4 regions of the Planococcus sp. PAMC 21323 genome follow, and region 1 is predicted to be linked to each of the others. Evidence: riboswitches for the same ligand, from Rfam matches in the RefSeq annotation. Region 1 holds a riboswitch; each other region holds the start of a gene.

Region 1 (5,125 bases):
TCGCCCGTTCCGACTGGGAACACGAGTGGATCGAAAATGATGTCTTCTGGTGCGAGCCCCCATTTATTAACTAGCAAATCATAAGAGCGTTCTGCAATCTCGAGTTTCCGTTCCCGTGTTACAGCCATCCCTACTTCATCAATCGTCCCAACCACAACGGCCGCTCCGTATTTTTTCACAAGCGGCATTACCGCATCAAATCGTTCCTCCCCATCTTCTAAATTGATCGAGTTGATAATCGCTTTTCCTTGTGAAAACTTCAATGCCACTTCAATCACTTCTTCGTCCGTAGAATCAATAACCAGTGGCACTTTTACTTTTTTGACGACTTCTTTCATGAAATGAGTCATGTCTTCAACTTCGTCACGGTCAGGGTTCGCCAAACAAATATCAATAACATGTGCCCCGTTTTTCACTTGAGCACGAGCAATTTCAGCGGCTTCTTCAAATTTCCCATCTATGATTAATCGTTTAAACTTACGAGAACCGATTACATTTGTCCGTTCTCCGATAAACAAAGGACGCATCGTTTCATCGTATTGCAAAGGCTCAATCCCGGAAACCACGTGACCATGTTCGACAGGATCCGGCTTTCTCGGTGGCAATCCCTCCATCGCCAGGCGAACCGCTCGAATATGTGCAGGTGTTGTCCCACAACAACCGCCGACAACGTTCAACCAACCTTTATCCGCAAAACCGCGCAATTTTTTCGCAAGCGATTCTGGCGTTTCGTGATAATGTCCATCTTCGTCGGGTAAGCCGGCATTGGGGTAACAACTCACATAGCCGTCCGATAGCTCTGACAGCGATCGAAGGTGGTCAGTCATAAATTCTGGACCCGTCGCACAATTTAATCCCACCGATAAAGGCTTGACATGTTCAATGGAAATGTAAAAAGCTTCAATGCTTTGTCCGGCAAGCGTTGTCCCCATCGGCTCGATTGTTCCTGACACCATAATCGGCAATTCAATCCCTGTTTCTTTAAACGCTTGGTTAATTCCAATCGTTGCGGCTTTAACATTTAACATATCTTGACTCGTCTCTAATAAAATTAAATCGGCGCCGCCTTCAACTAATGCTTTCGCCTGCACATAAAAATTTTCCAGCATCTCATCAAACGTAGCTCCACCTGTAACAGATAGGGTTTTCGTCGTTGGCCCAATCGCACCCGCTACAAATCGAGGCCATTCAGGTGTTGAAAATTCTGCAGTCGCTCGTTTCGCAATTTCAACTGCACGTCTATTAATGTCAGCTGCTTGGTCACCGATTCCGTATTCATCCAATACAATTGGTGTACCCCCAAACGTATTGGTGCAAAGAATATCCGCTCCAGCTTCAAGATAAGCGATGTGCACATTTTGGATAACATCTGGTCGTACGATATTCAAGTACTCATTGCAGCCATCAAACTCTTCTCCGCCAAAATCTTCCGGAGATAAATCTTCATTTTGAATCATTGTCCCCATGGCTCCATCAATAATCAATATTCTTTTTTCGAGTTGTTGTTCAATAAGATGCTTGGACATGGCTGTGATCGCTCTCTTTCTGTTGATCTAGTTGACGAATATAATGAATCAATTCTACGGTCATATCGTAGCGAACAAAAGGTGTGATCAAGTAAATTCCATGGAATAATTTGGCTGCTGTATCAATTAATTCTTTCGCAATTTGAATGCCTTCTGCAGTTGCCAGGTCTTTGTCATCACCACATGCACGCATCCGCTCCAATGCATCATCTGACAGTTTTATACCTGGTACTTCATTGTGCAGGAATTCTGCACTGCGAATACTGGTTAACGGCATTACGCCAATAAAAATGGGTGTTTCTATATGTTTTGTCGCTTCGTAAATTTCGATTATTTTCTCTTTTGTATAAACCGGCTGCGAAATAAAATAATCTGCGCCACTGTCGATTTTCTTTTCGAGTCTTGCAACAGCTCGGTCAAGCACACGGACATTCGGGTTGAACGCTGCAGCAACAGAAAAGTTGGCTTTTTTCCGTAACGACTTCCCAGAAAATGAAATGCCTTCATTTAACTTTTTGATTAATTGAATCAGTTCCATACTTGACACATCATAAACGCTTGTCGCTCCTGGAAAATCCCCCACTTTAGTCGGGTCACCTGTCACAGCGAGTATATCGTGTATGCCAAGTGCATCAAGCCCCATTAAATGCGATTGTAATCCAATTAAATTACGGTCGCGGCATGTAATGTGCGCAAGTGCACGAATATCTTCTGTATGTTTTAAAATCGAACCCATCGCCATATTGCTAATACGCGGTGAAGCAAGTGAATTGTCAGCCATTGTTAAAGCATCGACACCCGCTGCTTTTAATGCAACTGAACCTTCGAGAAACTTCTCAACATCTAAATGACGTGGTGTATCGAGTTCCACAATAATCGTTCGTTCGGTTTTCGCTTTTTCATGAAGCGGGGTTACTGCTAAAGCTTCTGCTTCTCGAATGACAATCGGCTTTCTCTCAGTTACTATTTTATGAACAATCGGCTTTAGCTGACCTAAATGTTTTTTTACTGCTTCGATGTGTTTCGGCGTTGTTCCACAACAGCCACCAATTAATCGAACGCCTTCTTCTCGTAACAATAAAGCGGCACGTCCGAAATAATCTGCTTCTGATTCATATACAATTCGCCCGTCTTCCACATCTAGCAAGCTGGCATTTGGATAAGCTGACAAGAAAGCTTTCTCAGGCAAAGTCACTTCTTCAAATGCTTGAATCGTATGGTGAGGACCTAACCGGCAATTGACTCCGACGATATCGGCTCCGAGCGTTTCTAGTTGGTGAAGCGCATCGTTTAATGTCATACCATTTTGCAAAATCCCCGGATCATGCATCGACACTTGAGCAATTAACGGGGTGTCTGTGATGGTTTTCAAGTGTTTCACCGTAGCTGCAAGTTCTTCAAAATCGTAATAGGTTTCTAGCAATAATCCATGTGGATCGCCTTCTAATAATTGGTTTGCTTGCTGGTCAACCATGGCAATGATTTCTTGCAAACTGGCATCACTTTTTCGAATTCCTCGAATGCCGCCAATCGTGCCAAAAACAAATTGTCCACCCGGTGTCGCTGCTCGGTTTGCGATATCGATCGCGGCTTTATTGATTTCTGCAACTTGAGATTCTAATCCATAACGAGCTAGTTTTAGTGCGTTCGCCCCGTACGTGTTGGTTTGGATAATATCTGCCCCGGCGTTAATATAATCGAGATGGATTTTCTCTACAATTTCAGGGCGTTGTAAATTCAACTCCTCGTTGCAATACTCAATGCCGTACGAATATAGTAATGTTCCCATAGCACCGTCTGCTGTTAAAATCCTTGTCTTCAACTCATCTAGTAAACCCATCTATTAACCCCCCTTTATATAAACAAAAAAAGCCTTCATGAAAAAGAAGGCTTTACGATATCAAACTCGTTCCTTTTCATCTGTCAGACAATTTCTTGCCTGCTGGATTTAGCACCTTACCTTTCGGCTGGTTGCTGAAGTTTCATAGGGCCAGTCCCTCAACTTCTCTCGATAAAGATTCACTATTCAGTTTTAGTATTCTTAGTATAGTACAGGTATCTTTTGACCAGGTCAAGAGAATTTATCTAAAAAAAATGAACTTTCTGTTAAATTTAAAATATCTATTTTAATACAACTCTATGTGGAACAAATATGAAAAGTCGGTTCAGAATTTTATCTGAACCGACTTTTCATTTCATATTCCGCATTCCGTTACTTGATCGGTAATAAACAAACTTTGCAGTTCTTTTACAGGCCGGACGTTGGGCTGACCTTCGTAGTTTGTAAACTCGATTTCTCCAATATGCATTCCCACATTGTACTCGCCAATAATTGAATCCAATAAAATAAAAGCAGCCGAGACAAATTCGTCTTCATTTTCTTCGTTAAAGTCTTTAATATAAAGAATCAAGTCCAGTTCACCATTGTTTTCATCTTTTTCGCATGTACAAAAAAGGTCATTCCATCCCAATTCGATATCACCATATGAAATTGAAATTTCTTCAGCTTGTTGTTGACGAAAAGCGACAACGTCAAAAAAACTAAGTTGAGGAGCTTGCTTAACTAATTCAATCACATCATCAAATGCTTCGACCATGCCATCTGCACTAATAACAAACTCAGGCTTACTGCCCTTACGAGGCTCACCCATTTCAAAAACTAAATGCTGATTTACTTTCTGCAACTTCTTTTCCAACTGGTTAAGCAGTTTGATTCCGCCCGTACTGTCTAGTTGAAGGTACGATTCTTCGTTAGCAACAAACCACTCCCAAAAAGCTGTCACCTTATTCTTTCTCCTCGGCAACCAATTCATCTCGCTATCCCCTTTGTATCCATCTGTGATTACTTCTCTCTATCATAATCATATTTACACAAAAGTGATAGTTCTTTTTGTCCATAAAAAAGTCTTATTTTCCAATATAAAAAATCCCCATTAACCGATACTGTAGGCTAATGGGGATATATTGTTATTTTCTATATTTGATTGCTAATCCTTTAAGGAAGTTGCGAGCATAACGATCGCCACATTCTTGGTAATTTTTATGTCCGACTTTTCGAAGTAAGGCACCTAGCTCGCCTTTTGTAACGGTAACTCCTGCTAAATCCCAAACCTCTAACATGTCTTCACTATTTAGCTGTAAAGCGATTTTCACTTTCTTCAATAGTAAGTTATTCGAGCGTTCATTGGTCAATGACGGAACTTCAGGTTGTCCAGGTTTTGGCTCTTGACGACCTCTTTTAAAAATTATAAAGCCATTTAAAAACGATTCAAACAGAGAATCTTCCGCTTTGATGTAATCATCATTATCTTCATGATCAATCCAAATGCTGTCGTCTTCATCTTCATCGCTTTCAGGAGTCTTCGTCAGCACCTTCAGTACTTCTTCCTTACTCAGATCGATGCCACCTAATTTGAAAATATCGACCATGTCTTTATTTTTTATATCCAATGCATAGCGCAATCGGATCAATAAATCATTATTGTCCATCTAAATTCCTCCTGTTGCTCTCAATTATCTTTATGATCTACATTAAATCCTGTCCTAATAATAGCATAACTTCTCTCGTCCTTCAGTTTCTTAAAGGCAGCAAAAAAGAC
Region 2 (5,125 bases), 940 kb from region 1:
TCAAACTCTTCTGATTCTACAATTCCGATTATATCGTTCGCTAATTCACTATCTTCATTTTCTGCTTTAACCGCTACTAAATTACGGTATTGATCAGGCATATTTTCAAGTGCTAATGCATCCAATAAATCCATTTCAGCTGCTAATGCAAAGTTTCCAGGAACCGCAGACAAGTCAGATCCTTCAACTGCACGTGGCAATTGTCCAGCTTCGATTGGTTGGAACACGAGATTTTTTTTGTTTGTAATAACATCTCTTTCTGAAATTTTTAAATCATCTACTTCTGGGTCTACTTCGACTAGACCTTGATCTTCGAGAATCTGTAAAGCACGCGCTGCGTTAACTGGATCGTTGGGAATGGCGATAGTTGCGCCGTCTTCGATATCTTCTAACGTATCAAATTGATTTGAATAAATGCCCATTGGTGCTGTTGGCACAACAATTAAGCCCGACAAATCCATATTGTTTTCTTTTGAAAAATTCTCTAAGTAAATGCTGTGCTGGAACAGGTTAGCATCAATATCGCCGCCATCAAGTGCGATGTTTGGCTGAATGTAATCGCTGAATTCTACTAGTTCAACTGTATAACCTTTTTCTTCAAGACCAGGAACGATGGCTTGTTTTAACATATCGCTATAAGGCCCTGCTGTAGCTCCTAGTTTAATATCTTTTGAAGGTTCTTCTGTTGTTTCGTTTTCTTCACTACCGCATGCTGCTAAAGCCAATGCACTTGCTGCTACAATTAATCCAAATTTTTTCATGTCATTCTCCCCTTATCGTTTATCTATCGCTTTCGCTGTATAGTCTCCTGCTTGTTGAATTACTTGAACCAGTACGATCAAAATAACGACCGTGACAATCATGATGGTGTTATCGTATCGATAATAACCAAAGCGAATGGCTAAATCGCCTATACCTCCGCCACCTACAACACCAGCCATAGCTGAATAGGCGACTAAGCTAATGATGGTTAACGTAATCCCTTGTACGATACTTGATTTTGCTTCAGGAAGTAACACGTCTTTAATGATCATCCATGGTGTAGCACCTACTGCAATCGCTGCCTCAATTACACCTTTGTCAATTTCACGAAGTGAGTTTTCTACAATTCGAGCAAAAAAAGGAATAGCTGCAACAGATAAAGAAACGCTTGCGGCAACTGGACCAATTGTTGTTCCTGTGATTAATTTCGTTAGCGGAATAAGTGCCACTAACAAAATGATAAAAGGAATGGAGCGTACAATGTTTACAATAAAGCCCACCACTGAATTTACTGGACGATTTTCTAGGAACAAACCTCGATCTGTTATAAACAATAAAATGCCAAGTGGCAATCCAATAATCAGTGACACCGATAGCGAGATGCCGATCATCATCAATGTTTGGAAAAATGCTGTTTGTATTTCTGGCCATAATTCAATAATTCGTCCCCATTCAATTCCCACTCGATATCACCTCCACGATTGCCGCTCTATTTTCTAAATACCGCAATGCCTCCATAACTTCCATTTCAGCGCCTTTCAACTCCATAATAAAGACGCCAAGTGGTCGTTCTTGAATATACTCGATAGCTCCGTGTAAAAAGTTGCCTTTTACCGAAAAGTTCTGCAACATATCGGAAATAACGCCTTCGCCTGCTACACCACCTTTAAATAGCACTTTCACTAAAGTTCCTTTAAATTCTTTCAAAATATGTATTGGAACATTAAAGGATACGACACTAGAAATAAATTCTTTCGTTAGCTCCTTTTGAGGATCTGCAAAAATATCGTATACTTGTCCTTCTTCAATGACTCGTCCGCCTTGCATAATAGCCATTCGATCACAAATTTCTTTTACAACATTCATCTCGTGAGTGATTAACACAATGGTGATGTTCAATTTCCGATTAATTTCTTTCAAAAGACGCAAAATGGATAAAGTCGTATTAGGATCGAGTGCTGATGTTGCTTCGTCACATAACAAGACTGCTGGATTATTTGCTAATGCCCGTGCGATGCCAACTCGCTGTTTTTGACCTCCACTCAACTGTGCCGGGTAAACGTCTCGTTTATCAGACAAGCCAACCATTTCTAGCAGTTCTTCTACACGTGTTTTAATCTCTTTAGAAGGTGTACCAGCCGCCCGAAGTGCAAAAGCGATATTGTCATAAACCGTCTTTTGACTAATCAAATAAAAATGTTGGAAGATCATACCGATTTTCAATCGTGCTTTTCTTAATTGATTGCTGCTCAACTTAGTTAAGTCTTTGCCATCGACTACGACACTGCCAGAGCTTGGTCGCTCAAGCAAGTTGATACAGCGAATCAGTGAACTTTTCCCAGCTCCTGAATATCCAACAATCCCAAAAATCTCACCTTTTCTGACTCTAAGTGAAACCTGATCTACTCCAGTAACGGTGCCGTGTTTCGTTATGTACGTTTTCGTTAAGTTCTCAATATGTATCATAGCTTCCCCCTAGCAACAAAAAGATGCCTCTTTCATCAAGAAAGAGGCATCGAAAAGTTTATTTTCTCGACTTATCTTCCGGAACGCTTTCACATTCCGCAGGACTTGGCACCTTCCCAATTGGGGGTTGCCGGACGTCATAGGGCCTACCCCTCGGTCTCTCTTGATAAGTTAGTTTATTAGATTGGATTTTATATTACAGACATGTTTTCAAAGTGTCAATTAAATTTTGAATGTTTCGTATAATTTTTCTCGACGATCGTCAAAGACCGGGATTCGTTTGCGGACTTCTTCAACTTCTTGTAAATCAATTTCCGCATACCCTATGCCTTCTTCTTTTTTCATGTCTAATCGAATTTCTCCCCAAGGAGCTATAACCATCGTGCTGCCACCAAATTCGTTTTTGGGGTCACTGCCAATACGGTTAACTGCAACGATAAAGCATTGGTTTTCAATTGCACGTGCTTGCAACAGAATACGCCAATGATCGATTCGAGCTTCTGGCCATTCTGCAGATACGAATATAAGCTTCGCATCGTTTAACGCCTGTGCACGAATCCACTCAGGAAAACGAATATCATAGCAAATAACCCCACCATAAACGACATTATCCAATTTAAATGTACCGAGAGTATCTCCTTCTTCTAAATGAATGTGTTCATCCATTAATCCAAAACGATGCGCTTTGTCATATTCAGAAACAAGCTCACCTTTTTTATCGACGACATACATCGTATTATAAAAACCATTATTTTTCTCTGTTGAAACAGAACCTCCAACAATGTTTACTGACTTTTCTTTTGCGAAGCTTTTTAACATCTCCACTGTTCGGTTTGTACTGTCCGCTAACGTATCAAGCTCTGTTAACGCATAACCTGTATTCCACATTTCGGGTAGAACAATGGTATCTGCCCCATTTTCAGCAGCTTCCGCTAAATAGTTCAATACTTGCTGGTAGTTCTTTTCTGGTTCCCCAAATACAATATCCATCTGAACACATGCAACCTTCATATTCTCTCCTCCAGTAGACAAGATAACCTAAATTCTATAAGATTCGGAGTAGAAGTGCAATTATTTCGAAAATGAGGAGAATTATATGGACTTTTCTAACCGTTTACAAAATTTACCCACTCAATTTTTTGCATCCCTCGTTGCAAAAACTAGCAAAGCCGTCGCGGAAGGACGCGATGTCATTAACCTTGGACAAGGCAACCCTGATCAGCCGACACCCGGCCATATCGTTAAAGCATTGCAAACTGCAGTGACAGATCCCAAAACACATAAGTACTCACCCTTTCGTGGAATTTCAACTTTGCGACAAGCTGCAGCAGATTTCTATAACCGCGAATATGGCGTCGAGATAGACCCTGATTTAGAAGTCGCAATTATGTGTGGAACCAAAATTGGTTTAGTGGAATTGCCATTAGCATTGCTAAATCCTGAGGACCTCTTATTGTTACCAAACCCGGGCTATCCTGATTATTTATCTGGCGCCCCTTTAGCAAATATTGATTTTGAACTGATGAAATTAAATCCGCAAAAAGGCTATTTGCCAAATTATGAAGAGTTATCTGAAGATATTTGCTCCCGTGCAAAATTAATGTATTTAAATTACCCAAACAACCCTACTGGTGCAGTAGCCACCAAAGAATTTTTTGATGAAACTATTGCTTTTGCAAAAGAAAATAATATTGCTATTGTTCATGACTTTGCTTATGGTGCTGTTGGTTTTGAAGGCAAAAAACCTGTTAGTTTCTTACAATCTGAAGGCGCAAAAGAAGTGGGCATTGAAATGTATACTTTATCGAAAACTTACAATATGGCTGGCTGGCGTATTGGGTTTGCTGTTGGGCATTCGAAAATGATTGAAGCGCTAAACTTAATTCAAGATCATTTATTTGCTGGGTTATTCCCCGCTGTGCAACTTGCTGCAGCAGAAGCTTTAAACGCCGATCAGCAATGCGTGGATGATTTAGTAACTCTCTATGAAAAACGTAGAAATGTACTTGTCACAGAGTGCGCCCGTATTGGGTGGGAAATAACAGCTCCACAAGGCTCGTTCTTTGCTTGGTTACCTATTCCAACAGGTTTTACGAGTGTTGGATTTGCTGATTACCTTCTTGAAAAAGCTGATATCGCAGTCGCTGCCGGCAGTGGTTTTGGAGATGGTGGTGAAGGCTTTATCCGTGTTGGATTGCTTGTTGATGAAAGCCGTATTGTTGAAGCATTAAAACGAATTGAGAAACTCGAGTTATTTTAAACAGCAAAAGACAGCTTCCCGTTTTTAGAGGAAGCTGTCTTTTGTTATCTATGAGATAAATAGAATGGGTTTATTCGACAATACCGATATGTTCAAACGGGGAAATTCGAACTTTCACTTCCCCTACAATACTCTTTTCAGAAATAAATCCTAAAACTCGAGAATCGGTACTGTTCAAGCGATTATCTCCCAACACATAATAAGATTCCGCGGGTACAGTAAATTCTTTTAAATCCTCTGTTAGTCGTAGCATTCCCATTCGCTTTGCTGCTTTTAAGTTTTTTTCTAAATAAGGCTCGACTACATTTTCTCCATTTATATACAACTGATCATCGTTCATGGAGATAACATCTCCTGGAATACCAATTACTCGCTTAATAAAATTAACGCCATTTGGTGCAGTAAAAACAATCATAT
Region 3 (5,125 bases), 590 kb from region 1:
AGCATCCCACTTCTTGAGACAAAAGGCATTGTCTTACTAAAAGAGTTAAAACTTACAGATGAGTTTAGTTTTTTAATGAAAGATGATGGAATGGCAACGATCATAGAGAAGGTGAAACTACTTGGAAAATGGAACGATTGATACAAAAAAGCGCTATCCTTCTCCAAATCCTCACGTTCAATTGACAGAAATCGTCTATTGGTCAGAAGGTTTGAGAGTGAAAGGCATGCTAGCAGAACCAAAAATAAATGGAAGTTATAGTGGTATCTTATATTTAAGAGGTGGCATTCAGTCGATTGGAATGGTTCGTCCTGCGCGAATTGCTCAGTTTGCGGCTAAAGGTTTTGTTGTATTTGCTCCGTATTATCGAGGCAATCGAGGCGGTGAGGGTCGCGACGAATTTGCAGGCGAAGATCGGTGGGATGCAGTTCACGCAGTTGATGTGCTAAAAAAATTCAGTAATGATTATGTCCATTTGCTAGCATTTTCTAGAGGCGGCATTATGGCGTTATGGACAGCTATTTTGCGTAAAGATATTGCATCAGTTGTGACATGGGCAGGTGTCACGGACACAGTATTAACGTATAAAGAACGCCCCGACATGCGTCGTATGATGAAGCGGCTATACGGAGGAACTCCAAATACGGCTATCATTAATTTTGAAGACCGCAATCCATTACTACGAATTGAAGAAAATGCTGCGCTTATTTTGATCATCCACGGATTACAAGATGACAATGTCTCACCAGAGCAAGCCTATTTGTTAGAAAAGACGTTAAAGTTGAATGGTCAGCCACATGAAACTTGGTATTTCACTGATTACACCCACTTTTTTCCACCTGCGGCTAATCGACAAACAGTAATAGCGGTTTGCGAGTGGATGAGAGAGCAGGAAGCTTAGAAAAACAGAGAAAACCCGTTCGGATTTTTTCCGAACGGGCTTTCTTGAAATTTTATTTTTGAGTTGGGCCGCCTTGTACGCTAATTTCAGGTGCGACAGTGCCGAACTTTTTGAAGTTTTCTTGGAATTCTTGTGCCAATTCATTTGCTTTTTGGTCGTATGCTGCTTTGTCTGACCATGCATGGCGCGGGTTTAATACTTCAGTCGGAACTCCAGGTACTTCTGTAGGAATTTCAAAACCGAAGATTGCTTCTTTTTCAGTTGGTACATTGTTCAATTCGCCTTTGATTGCAGCGCGAACCATTGTACGCGTGTAAGAAAGTTTCATACGGCTACCGACTCCGTAAACGCCGCCAGTCCAGCCTGTGTTCACAAGGAAGACTTGTGCGCCATGCTCGTCGATTTTCTTGCCAAGCATTTCAGCATATACAGTTGCATGTAACGGCAAGAAAGGTGAACCAAAGCAAGTTGAGAACGTAGCTTCAGGTGAAGTAATTCCGCGTTCTGTTCCTGCTAGTTTTGAAGTATAACCACTTAGGAAATGGTACATCGCTTGTTCTTTTGTCAACTTACTGATTGGAGGCAATACGCCAAATGCATCAGCAGTTAAGAAGACAATCGTTTTTGGATGTCCTGCAACTGAAGGGTCTACAATATTATCAATTGCTTGCATTGGGTATGCTGCGCGTGTGTTTTCAGTTAATGAACCGTCGTTATAATCTGGAATCCGTGTTTCAGGATCTACTACAACGTTTTCAAGTACTGAACCAAAACGGATTGCGTCGTAAATTTGTGGTTCATTTTCACGAGACAAATTAATGGTTTTAGCATAGCAGCCACCTTCAATGTTAAAGACGCCGTTATCTGACCAGCCATGCTCGTCATCACCGATTAGCTTGCGATCGCCATCAGCTGATAAAGTCGTTTTACCTGTTCCCGATAGACCGAAGAATAAAGTAACATCGCCTTCTGGACCAACGTTTGCTGAACAGTGCATAGGAAGAATACCTTTTTCAGGAAGTAAGTAGTTCATAATAGAGAAGATCGATTTTTTCATTTCGCCAGCGTACTCAGTTCCGCCGATCAAAATAATGCCTTGTTCCATCGATACGATTATGAATGTTTCTGATGCTGTACCGTCAACTTCAGGGTCTGCCTGGAAAGTTGGAGCATAGACAACAGTGAATTCAGCATCGTGAGTTTCTAACTCTTCAGCCGACGGACGAATAAACAATTGGTGAGCAAATAGATTATGCCATGCGTATTCATTGATTGTTTGGATAGGCACACGTGATTCGTGGTCAGCTCCGGCAAATCCTTTGAAAACGTAAAGCGCATCTTTATCTTTCAAGTGGTTGATTACTTTAGCGTATAGTTTTTCAAATACTTCGCTAGAAATTGGACGGTTCACATTGCCCCAGTCGACTTTGTTTTTAGAGCTTTCTTCTTCCACCATGTATTTGTCTTTCGGTGAGCGGCCAGTATACTTGCCTGTTTCCGCTTTTACAGCGCCTTCCCGAGTTAATACCGCTTCCTTGCGGGATGTTGCTGCTTCCACTAATTGTGGCACTGATAATTGAACATGCACATTTTGGCCAGTTAAAAGTTCCTTCAAGTCGTTTGCAAAGTTCACTGAAGTCATATATATGTACCTTCCTTTTCTTTTATTCCCATAGTAATGGGGAGGATGTATATTCGTTCATTAGTATAACACATTAGGTTTATTAGTCTACACTAATCCATTATAGAAATTAAAAAAAGTGGAAGAGATTAACACTATATATAGAAAGAATATTTGTGCATTTTAATATGTTGTAGTGTTATAAGTATGAATCGCAAAGTCTGTCAATTTTTATTTGAATAAAATGTTGACATCGCAGTGCTATTTCCGTATGATGAAAAATTGAACGGATACTCTTATTCCGAGCTGGTGGAGGGGACAGGCCCTAAGAAACCCGGCAACCTGCTGCATTTGTAGCGTTGGTGCCAAACCTGAACAAGGTGAACAAGCCTTGGATGATAAGAGTGAAAGGTGCGTATGATGATTTTCCCTTTCCTCATAATGAATGAGTGGAGGGATTTTTTTATGAAATGCCCTTAATCCTCGTGTGCAAAGGCCACAAACGGCTTGAAGTTCAATCCAGATTTTCTGGAACGGACTTGACATGGGAAACGAGTACCGTATCAATTTCGAGAGCAATCTCGCAGGATATAAGGAGGAACATTTTTTGAAAAACCGTAGATTATTTACATCAGAATCAGTAACAGAAGGGCATCCAGATAAAATCTGTGACCAAATCTCAGATGCAATTTTAGATGCTATTTTAGCCGAGGATCCAAACGCACGTGTAGCGTGTGAAACGACTGTTACAACAGGACTTGTTTTAGTAGCAGGAGAAATTACGACAACTACTTATGTAGATATTCCAAAAGTTGTTAGACAAACAGTTAAAGAAATTGGATACACACGCGCTAAATATGGTTTTGACTCAGAAACAAGTGCTGTTCTTACAGCAATTGATGAGCAATCACCTGATATCGCTGCAGGAGTTAACGTAGCGCTTGAATCACGTGATGGTCAAATGACAGATAAAGAATTAGATGACATCGGAGCAGGCGACCAAGGGTTGATGTTCGGATACGCGAACAACGAAACCGAAGAATTAATGCCATTACCGATTTCATTGGCACATAAATTGGCTCGTCGGTTAGCTGAAGTACGCAAAGAGGAAATTCTTCCATACTTGCGTCCAGATGGCAAAACACAAGTAACAGTTGAATATGATGAAAACAATAAACCGCTTCGCGTGGATACAATTGTTATCTCAACTCAACATCACCCAGAAGTAACATTAGAGCAAATTCAACGCAATATTAAAGAATACGTAATTAACGAAGTTGTACCAGCAAAATGGATTGACGAAGATACGAAATACTTTATCAACCCAACTGGTCGTTTTGTTATCGGCGGACCTCAAGGAGATGCAGGTTTAACTGGACGCAAGATCATTGTTGATACTTACGGTGGTTACGCACGTCACGGTGGCGGCGCATTCTCAGGAAAAGACGCGACAAAAGTTGACCGTTCAGCTGCTTACGCGGCACGTTATGTAGCGAAAAACATTGTAGCAGCTGGCCTTGCAGATAAATGTGAAGTGCAATTAGCTTATGCAATTGGTGTAGCACATCCTGTATCTATCGCGTTTGATACGTTTGGAACTGGCATCGTTGATGAAGACAAATTAGATGATTTGGTACGCGCAAACTTTGACTTGCGTCCTGCTGGCATCATTAAAATGTTGGATCTACGTCGTCCAATATACAAACAAACTGCAGCGTATGGACATTTTGGCCGTACGGATGTTGATTTGCCGTGGGAACGTACTGACAAAGCAGCTATCTTAAAAGAACAAGCTGGCGTTTAAGCTAATAAAACGAAAAGGACGACTGGGCATCCCTGCCTAGTCGTCCTTTTTTTAGTTATTCCTCTTTTTGGAGCGATTTATAATAGGTAGCTTTTTCTGCATACTCACGGACAATGCGTTCCATGTCTTCCTTATCTTCTTCGCGAAGTTCACGGACGACTTTTGCAGGGCGTCCAAGCGCTAGCATGCCAGGAGGAATCACTTTTCCTGGCGGCACGAGACTACCTGCACCAACAAATGCGCCTTCTCCAATTTCAGCTCCGTCGAGAATAATAGAACCCATGCCGACTAACGCACCTTTCCGAATGATGCAGCTGTGAAGCGTTACTTGATGCCCGATTGTCACTTCATCTTCTAGAAGTAATGTTTTGCCTGGGCTTTGATGAAGCATGCACAAGTCTTGGATATTTACTTTATTGCCGATAATGGTTGGGGAAACATCACCACGGATAACGGTATTAAACCAAACGGATGAGTCAGCACCGATGGTTACATCGCCAGAAATTGTCGTATAGTCTGCAATAAAAGCAGATGTGTCGATTTGTGGAAATTTGTCTTTATATGGATAAATCATGGCAAAGCTCCTTTAAACAAGATAAGATATTCTATAATCGTATCAAAACAAAACGAAACGTCAAATAACAAAACGACATCAAGAGCTGATTGGCAAGGAAAGGAAGTTTGATTATGTGGAAATGGCAGGCTGAAGGTACAGCAAAAGCAGTAGTGGTGTTAATCCATAGCGCATATGAACAGCATATGCGCTATGCTTGGCAAATTGAAAAATGGCGTTCGGTCG
Region 4 (5,125 bases), 1.4 Mb from region 1:
ATTGCTATCTGTTTCTTCTTTTTGTTCAGCTGCATCGTCGGTTCCGCATGCAGTTAAAACAAGAAGCAATAACGCTATGATAAGGTATAAAGATTTCTTCATGGATGTCTCTCCCTTTAATATGTAGTTGAGAAGGTAAATGAAAATCATTCTCAACCTCAATTATAAAGAGCTAATTGAGAATGTCAATCATTATCAGCTAAGGATGTGATTTTTTTTAGAGTTGTGTCTAAAAAAGTAAAATATGAAATTTGAATGATTCAAAAACAAAAAACATCTTTTACCGAGTTGGTAGAAGATGTCTTCAATTTAGTAAGGGAGTTATTTAATTAGCGATACTTAAACCTTTACGGCGTGCGACTTGCACAAGCGCTTGAGTTAAATCTTGTATCAAGTCGTCGGAATGTTCAAGGCCGACTGAATAGCGTAATAAGCCGTCAGTGATTCCGCGTTTTTCACGTTCTTCTCGAGGCATAGAACCGTGGGACATGGTTGACGGGTACGATAATATTGATTCAACTGCACCTAAACTGACCGCAAATATTGGGATTCTTAAGTGTTCAACAAAAATACGAGCCGATTTTTTATCAGCTAAGCGGAAGGAGAAGACGGCTCCTGCGCTTTTCGCCTGACGTTCGTGAATCGGATTACCCGGATGGAATGAAAATCCAGGATAATAAACTTCTTCGATTAATGGATGGCTGTGTAAAAATTCAGCAATTAGTCGAGCTGATTCGGTCGATTGAGTTAAGCGCGCCCCTAAAGTTTTAATGCCTTGAATTAGCAAATAAGAATCTTGAACACCTAAAACAGAACCAAAGGTGTTTTGGATAAAACCTAACCGATTGCCGAGATCTTCGTCATTTGTAACGGCCAGTCCGGCAATAATGTCACTATGACCAGATAAAAATTTAGTTGCGCTATGCAAAACAATATCGGCACCGAGTTCTAAAGGGTTTTGATAAAGGGGTGTCATAAATGTATTGTCGACAAATGTTAAGCAACCATTGGCTTTTGCTAATTTTGCAGCAATTTCGATATCTGTAATGTTCATTACAGGGTTTGAAGGTGTTTCTAAATAAATAACTTTTGTATTAGGTTTTATAGCATTGGCCATAGCATTTAAATCGGTCATATTAACAAATGTATACTCAATCTTGAATTTATCTAAAACTTCAGTGATAAAACGATAAGTTCCACCATATACGTCTTCGGAAACTAGGACATGATCACCGGAAGATAGGAGCATAAACGCAGAAGAGATAGCAGCCATCCCTGAGGAAAAGGCAAAACCACGCGTGCCGCCTTCGAGTTCTGCGATCGTTTCTTCAAGTGCGAGACGTGTAGGGTTACCTGAGCGGCTATAATCAAAAGGTCCAAATGAGTCTAAGCTTTTCTGATGAAATGTAGAAGACAAATAGATCGGTACGTTAACGGCCCCAGTGATTGGATCAACTCCGGTAGAGTGAATAAACTTGGTTTCAATACGATCGGTCATATTCAACAACCTCCTCTTTCAATTTTGAAAATGCTTGTGTTAGGTCAGCGATTAAATCATCTACTAGTTCAACGCCAACAGAGAAGCGCAATAAACGATTGCATACGCCACGTTTTGTACGTTCTTCAAAAGGAATATCTGCATGAGTTTGAGTGGCAGGGTAAGTGATAAAGCTTTCGACGCCGCCAAGACTTTCAGCAAACGTGATGAGCTTGATCCTTTCTAAGAATGGTCCAATCCAAAATTCTTCCTGCAACCGGAAAGATAGCATACCGCCCTTACCTGGATATAATACGTCTGAAACTTGCGGCTGACGAGATAAGAATTCTGCAATTGCTTTGGCATTCGCTTCGTGCTGTCTCATGCGTAAGGGTAATGTCTTTAATCCTCGAACCAATAGCCAAGAGTCGAAAGGGGAGAGAACAGCACCAACAGAGTTATGAAATGTAGCGAGTTTGTCGCAAATTTTGTCTCCTTTAGCGACAACAAGTCCAGCCAATACGTCATTATGACCCCCGATATATTTTGTAGCGCTGTGAATTACAATGTCTGCTCCAAGTTGAATTGGTTGTTGGAAAAAAGGGGTTAAAAACGTATTATCTACTATTAATAGAAGTTTATGCTTTTTAGCTAACGCAGCAAAAGCGATAAGGTCGATTTCCTGCATAAGCGGATTTGTAGGCGTTTCGATAAAAAGAGCTCGTGTATTTGCCGTTATTTTATTCTCTGTATCTTGTACGTTTTTAAATTCAGCGTAGATTGGATGGATATTATAAGTCGCTGAAAAATGATCCAATAAACGATATGTACCACCGTAAATATCTTCCGGTACTAATAATTCATCACCTGGACGGAACAAAGATAAAACCAATTGAATAGCCGCCATTCCAGAACTACAAGCATAGGCAGCATCAGCCCCTTCAAGTTTAGCAAACCCTTCTTCTAAAACAGAACGTGTCGGATTTTTAGTCCGAGTGTAATCAAAACCAGTTGATTGACCCAGTCCTTGATGCGCATAAGCGGTGGATAAGTATATAGGTGGGTTTACTGCTCCAGTTGTGTCATCACTGCGATTACCCAATTGAACCAATAAAGTTTCTAAACTCTGCTTTGTCATTTTGCTCATCCTCTCCGCAATAAAATAGGGGCTTTCTTCATAAAAGAAGAAAGCCCCTATCAGGAAACACATTCTTCTCATCTGCTAGGCAAAGCCTATTGGATTTAGCACCGTAGTCTTCGTCAGACTGGTTGCTGAGACTTCATAGGGCCAAATCCCTCCGTCTCTCTAGATAAGAAATATCTTATTAAATTGGTGGTGTTACTGTTTCGATGTTCCTTATCATAAATCATTTGATAGAGGAAAGCAAGAAAGAATTTTAATTAGTTTGAATAAAAAGAAAAAAGAGGCAAGCAGATTAGAAGCGATAATGCAGCTACCATTTTTCAAAGTCTGAGCAAAAAAAAGGATGTATTCATTAAACATCGCTACAATGGAGAGGAATAGGAGTGAAGGTTATTATGCAAATTAAGAAATTCGAAAATATTCCATTGTCTGTCCTCGATTTAGCACCAATCAATGAAGGTGCTGAAACGGCACAAGCATTCAAAAATAGTGTGGATTTGGCTCAACACGTGGAGTCACTAGGTTTTAATCGTTTTTGGTTAGCTGAACATCACAACATGCCGGGAATTGGTAGTTCGGCTACTTCTGTACTGATCGGTCACATTGCAGGAGCAACCAACTCGATTCGTGTAGGTTCAGGTGGCGTTATGCTTCCAAATCACGCACCATTGGTGATTGCTGAACAGTTTGGTACGCTGGAAACCATTTATCCAGGACGCATCGACTTAGGCTTAGGGCGTGCGCCAGGAAGTGACCAAGCGACCGCTCATGCATTGCGCCGTAGTTTGCAAAGCAATGGCGAAGATTTTCCGCAACAAGTAGCAGAATTAGAAAATTACTTTTCAGAAAATCCAGTGGGCCGCGTGCGCGCTTTCCCGGGAACAAATATGAACGTGCCACTGTGGCTTCTTGGATCGAGCGGGTTTAGTGCACAGCTTGCTGCATTAAAAGGGTTGCCGTTTTCATTTGCAAGTCATTTTGCACCAGATTATATGATGCAAGCCTTACAGCTTTATCATCAAAACTTTAAACCGTCAAAAGCGTTGGCCGAACCATATGCAATGCTAGGTGTGAATGTAATTGTTGCCGAAACACAAGAACGCGCGGAATGGTTAGCGACTTCTTCGCAACAACAAATGTTCTCATTAATGAGAGGGGAACCAACAACATTCCAACCACCAATTGATAAATTAGAAGATGTTTGGTCAGACCGTGAAATTGCCATTTTCCGAGATAAATTAAATTCTGAATCGATGATTGTCGGAACACCTGACCTTGTTAAGCAAAAGTTGAAAAACTTTATCTTAAAAACACGTGCCCATGAAGTGATTGTCCATTCACCGATCTTCTATCATGAAGAGCGGCTCCAATCATACAATTATTTGGCGGAAATGATGAAATAAATGAAACTCCTGTTCTCAGAGCAGGAGTTTTTTTTGCATAAAAAATCGCTTTTCCCTATTTTGGAAAAGCGACTTAGCTTTATTAGTGAAGTTCTTTAGCTATCTTTTCATCACGTTGTTGTGCTCTAAATATTTTTTCTTTTTCATCAAATGAAAATACAGGTGCTCCTTCGCCAATCATATTCAGAATCGCATTAAAATCTTCATCTAGACGAAGTTCAACTTCACGTGGATCAAGTACTTTGTGTTCCATTATGACCAACCTCCTCATTTAATAATCACCAATCATGGGACAACTAAAACAAGAATTACCCTTCATCTCTATTATACAGAATATTTTGTTTAATAGCGAAGGAATGGCTTTACTAACGTTGATTAATATCAATAAAAGAGATGCTTTAAAAGTCATTGTTCATAGACTTTTAAAGCATCGGTTTTATTGTTGGTTTGTTTCTGCATTTAACACCATGGATTCAAAAAATAAGCTAGGTGATGTTTCATACCATTCTAAAGAAGTTAAGTCAGCTGTTCGCTTATCAATGTATGAGTAAGCGAGCTGAGTGCGAGGATCATCAGTCAATTCGAGTTTAACTAAAGGACCTTCAGGTGTAAGCCAGTTGGACTGAGATAGACGATTTTTTAGTGAAAAGTCAATCCAATCATCTTCTATTTCTTCATTATCAAATAAAGGCGCTGATGAAGCCATTAACCAAGTTTGGCTTATGTGTTTAGGAGGGAGCCAAAGGTTTTTCGATAAGACACCTTCTTCAAGCGTAAGATCGGTAATTTCATGACGCAATTCCTGAACCCAATTGCCATTACCAAGTTGAAGATTTCGTGATACATACACATTCCCAATGAGCATTTCGCCGTTTGGAGTGGTGAAGGTGCCATAAGGATTAGTAGTCGGGTCAGAACCATAAACTGCTTCATCGAGTCGGACTATTGGTTCGGGGTTCCACGATTTAAAATCTGAATCTGCAAGACCGTTAATATTCATTGAAAATGTGTAAGGAATCCAACTAGTATTATCGATTTCTTCAAAAATAATCGAAGTCCCGTTAGAAAGTGAACGGTCAACAAGTGTATAAGTTCCAACAT

The links. A riboswitch is a leader RNA that binds a small molecule or an ion and turns the genes downstream of it on or off. The one in region 1 is predicted to bind S-adenosylmethionine.
Region 2: linked by a shared signal. The riboswitch ahead of PLANO_RS13375 (methionine ABC transporter ATP-binding protein) and the one ahead of PLANO_RS02415 (bifunctional homocysteine S-methyltransferase/methylenetetrahydrofolate reductase) in region 1 are both predicted to bind S-adenosylmethionine.
Region 3: linked by a shared signal. The riboswitch ahead of metK (methionine adenosyltransferase) and the one ahead of PLANO_RS02415 (bifunctional homocysteine S-methyltransferase/methylenetetrahydrofolate reductase) in region 1 are both predicted to bind S-adenosylmethionine.
Region 4: linked by a shared signal. The riboswitch ahead of PLANO_RS11175 (methionine biosynthesis PLP-dependent protein) and the one ahead of PLANO_RS02415 (bifunctional homocysteine S-methyltransferase/methylenetetrahydrofolate reductase) in region 1 are both predicted to bind S-adenosylmethionine.

Annotation. Positions count from the first base shown of each region.
Region 1 covers NZ_CP009129.1:449,102-454,226, reverse strand. The annotation lists gene metH (methionine synthase) at 1-1,526, opposite strand, end outside; gene PLANO_RS02415 (bifunctional homocysteine S-methyltransferase/methylenetetrahydrofolate reductase) at 1,507-3,366, opposite strand; SAM riboswitch class I at 3,440-3,544, opposite strand; gene PLANO_RS02410 (hypothetical protein) at 3,722-4,309, opposite strand; gene PLANO_RS02405 (YehS family protein) at 4,494-5,015, opposite strand.
Region 2 covers NZ_CP009129.1:2,706,249-2,711,373, forward strand. The annotation lists gene PLANO_RS13365 (MetQ/NlpA family ABC transporter substrate-binding protein) at 1-761, opposite strand, end outside; gene PLANO_RS13370 (methionine ABC transporter permease) at 774-1,445, opposite strand; gene PLANO_RS13375 (methionine ABC transporter ATP-binding protein) at 1,435-2,448, opposite strand; SAM riboswitch class I at 2,517-2,621, opposite strand; gene PLANO_RS13380 (carbon-nitrogen family hydrolase) at 2,671-3,459, opposite strand; gene PLANO_RS13385 (pyridoxal phosphate-dependent aminotransferase) at 3,545-4,708, shown strand; gene lepB (signal peptidase I) at 4,779-5,125, opposite strand, start outside.
Region 3 covers NZ_CP009129.1:1,034,361-1,039,485, forward strand. The annotation lists gene ytkD (RNA deprotection pyrophosphohydrolase) at 1-141, shown strand, start outside; gene PLANO_RS05265 (alpha/beta hydrolase family protein) at 122-901, shown strand; gene pckA (phosphoenolpyruvate carboxykinase (ATP)) at 954-2,543, opposite strand; SAM riboswitch class I at 2,816-2,927, shown strand; gene metK (methionine adenosyltransferase) at 3,130-4,326, shown strand; gene PLANO_RS05280 (gamma carbonic anhydrase) at 4,382-4,900, opposite strand; gene PLANO_RS05285 (alpha/beta hydrolase) at 5,014-5,125, shown strand, end outside.
Region 4 covers NZ_CP009129.1:2,214,615-2,219,739, reverse strand. The annotation lists gene PLANO_RS11185 (Fe(3+) ABC transporter substrate-binding protein) at 1-102, opposite strand, end outside; gene metC (cystathionine beta-lyase) at 326-1,498, opposite strand; gene PLANO_RS11175 (methionine biosynthesis PLP-dependent protein) at 1,482-2,615, opposite strand; SAM riboswitch class I at 2,690-2,794, opposite strand; gene PLANO_RS11170 (LLM class flavin-dependent oxidoreductase) at 3,017-4,024, shown strand; gene PLANO_RS16110 (hypothetical protein) at 4,107-4,277, opposite strand; gene PLANO_RS11165 (hypothetical protein) at 4,461-5,125, opposite strand, start outside.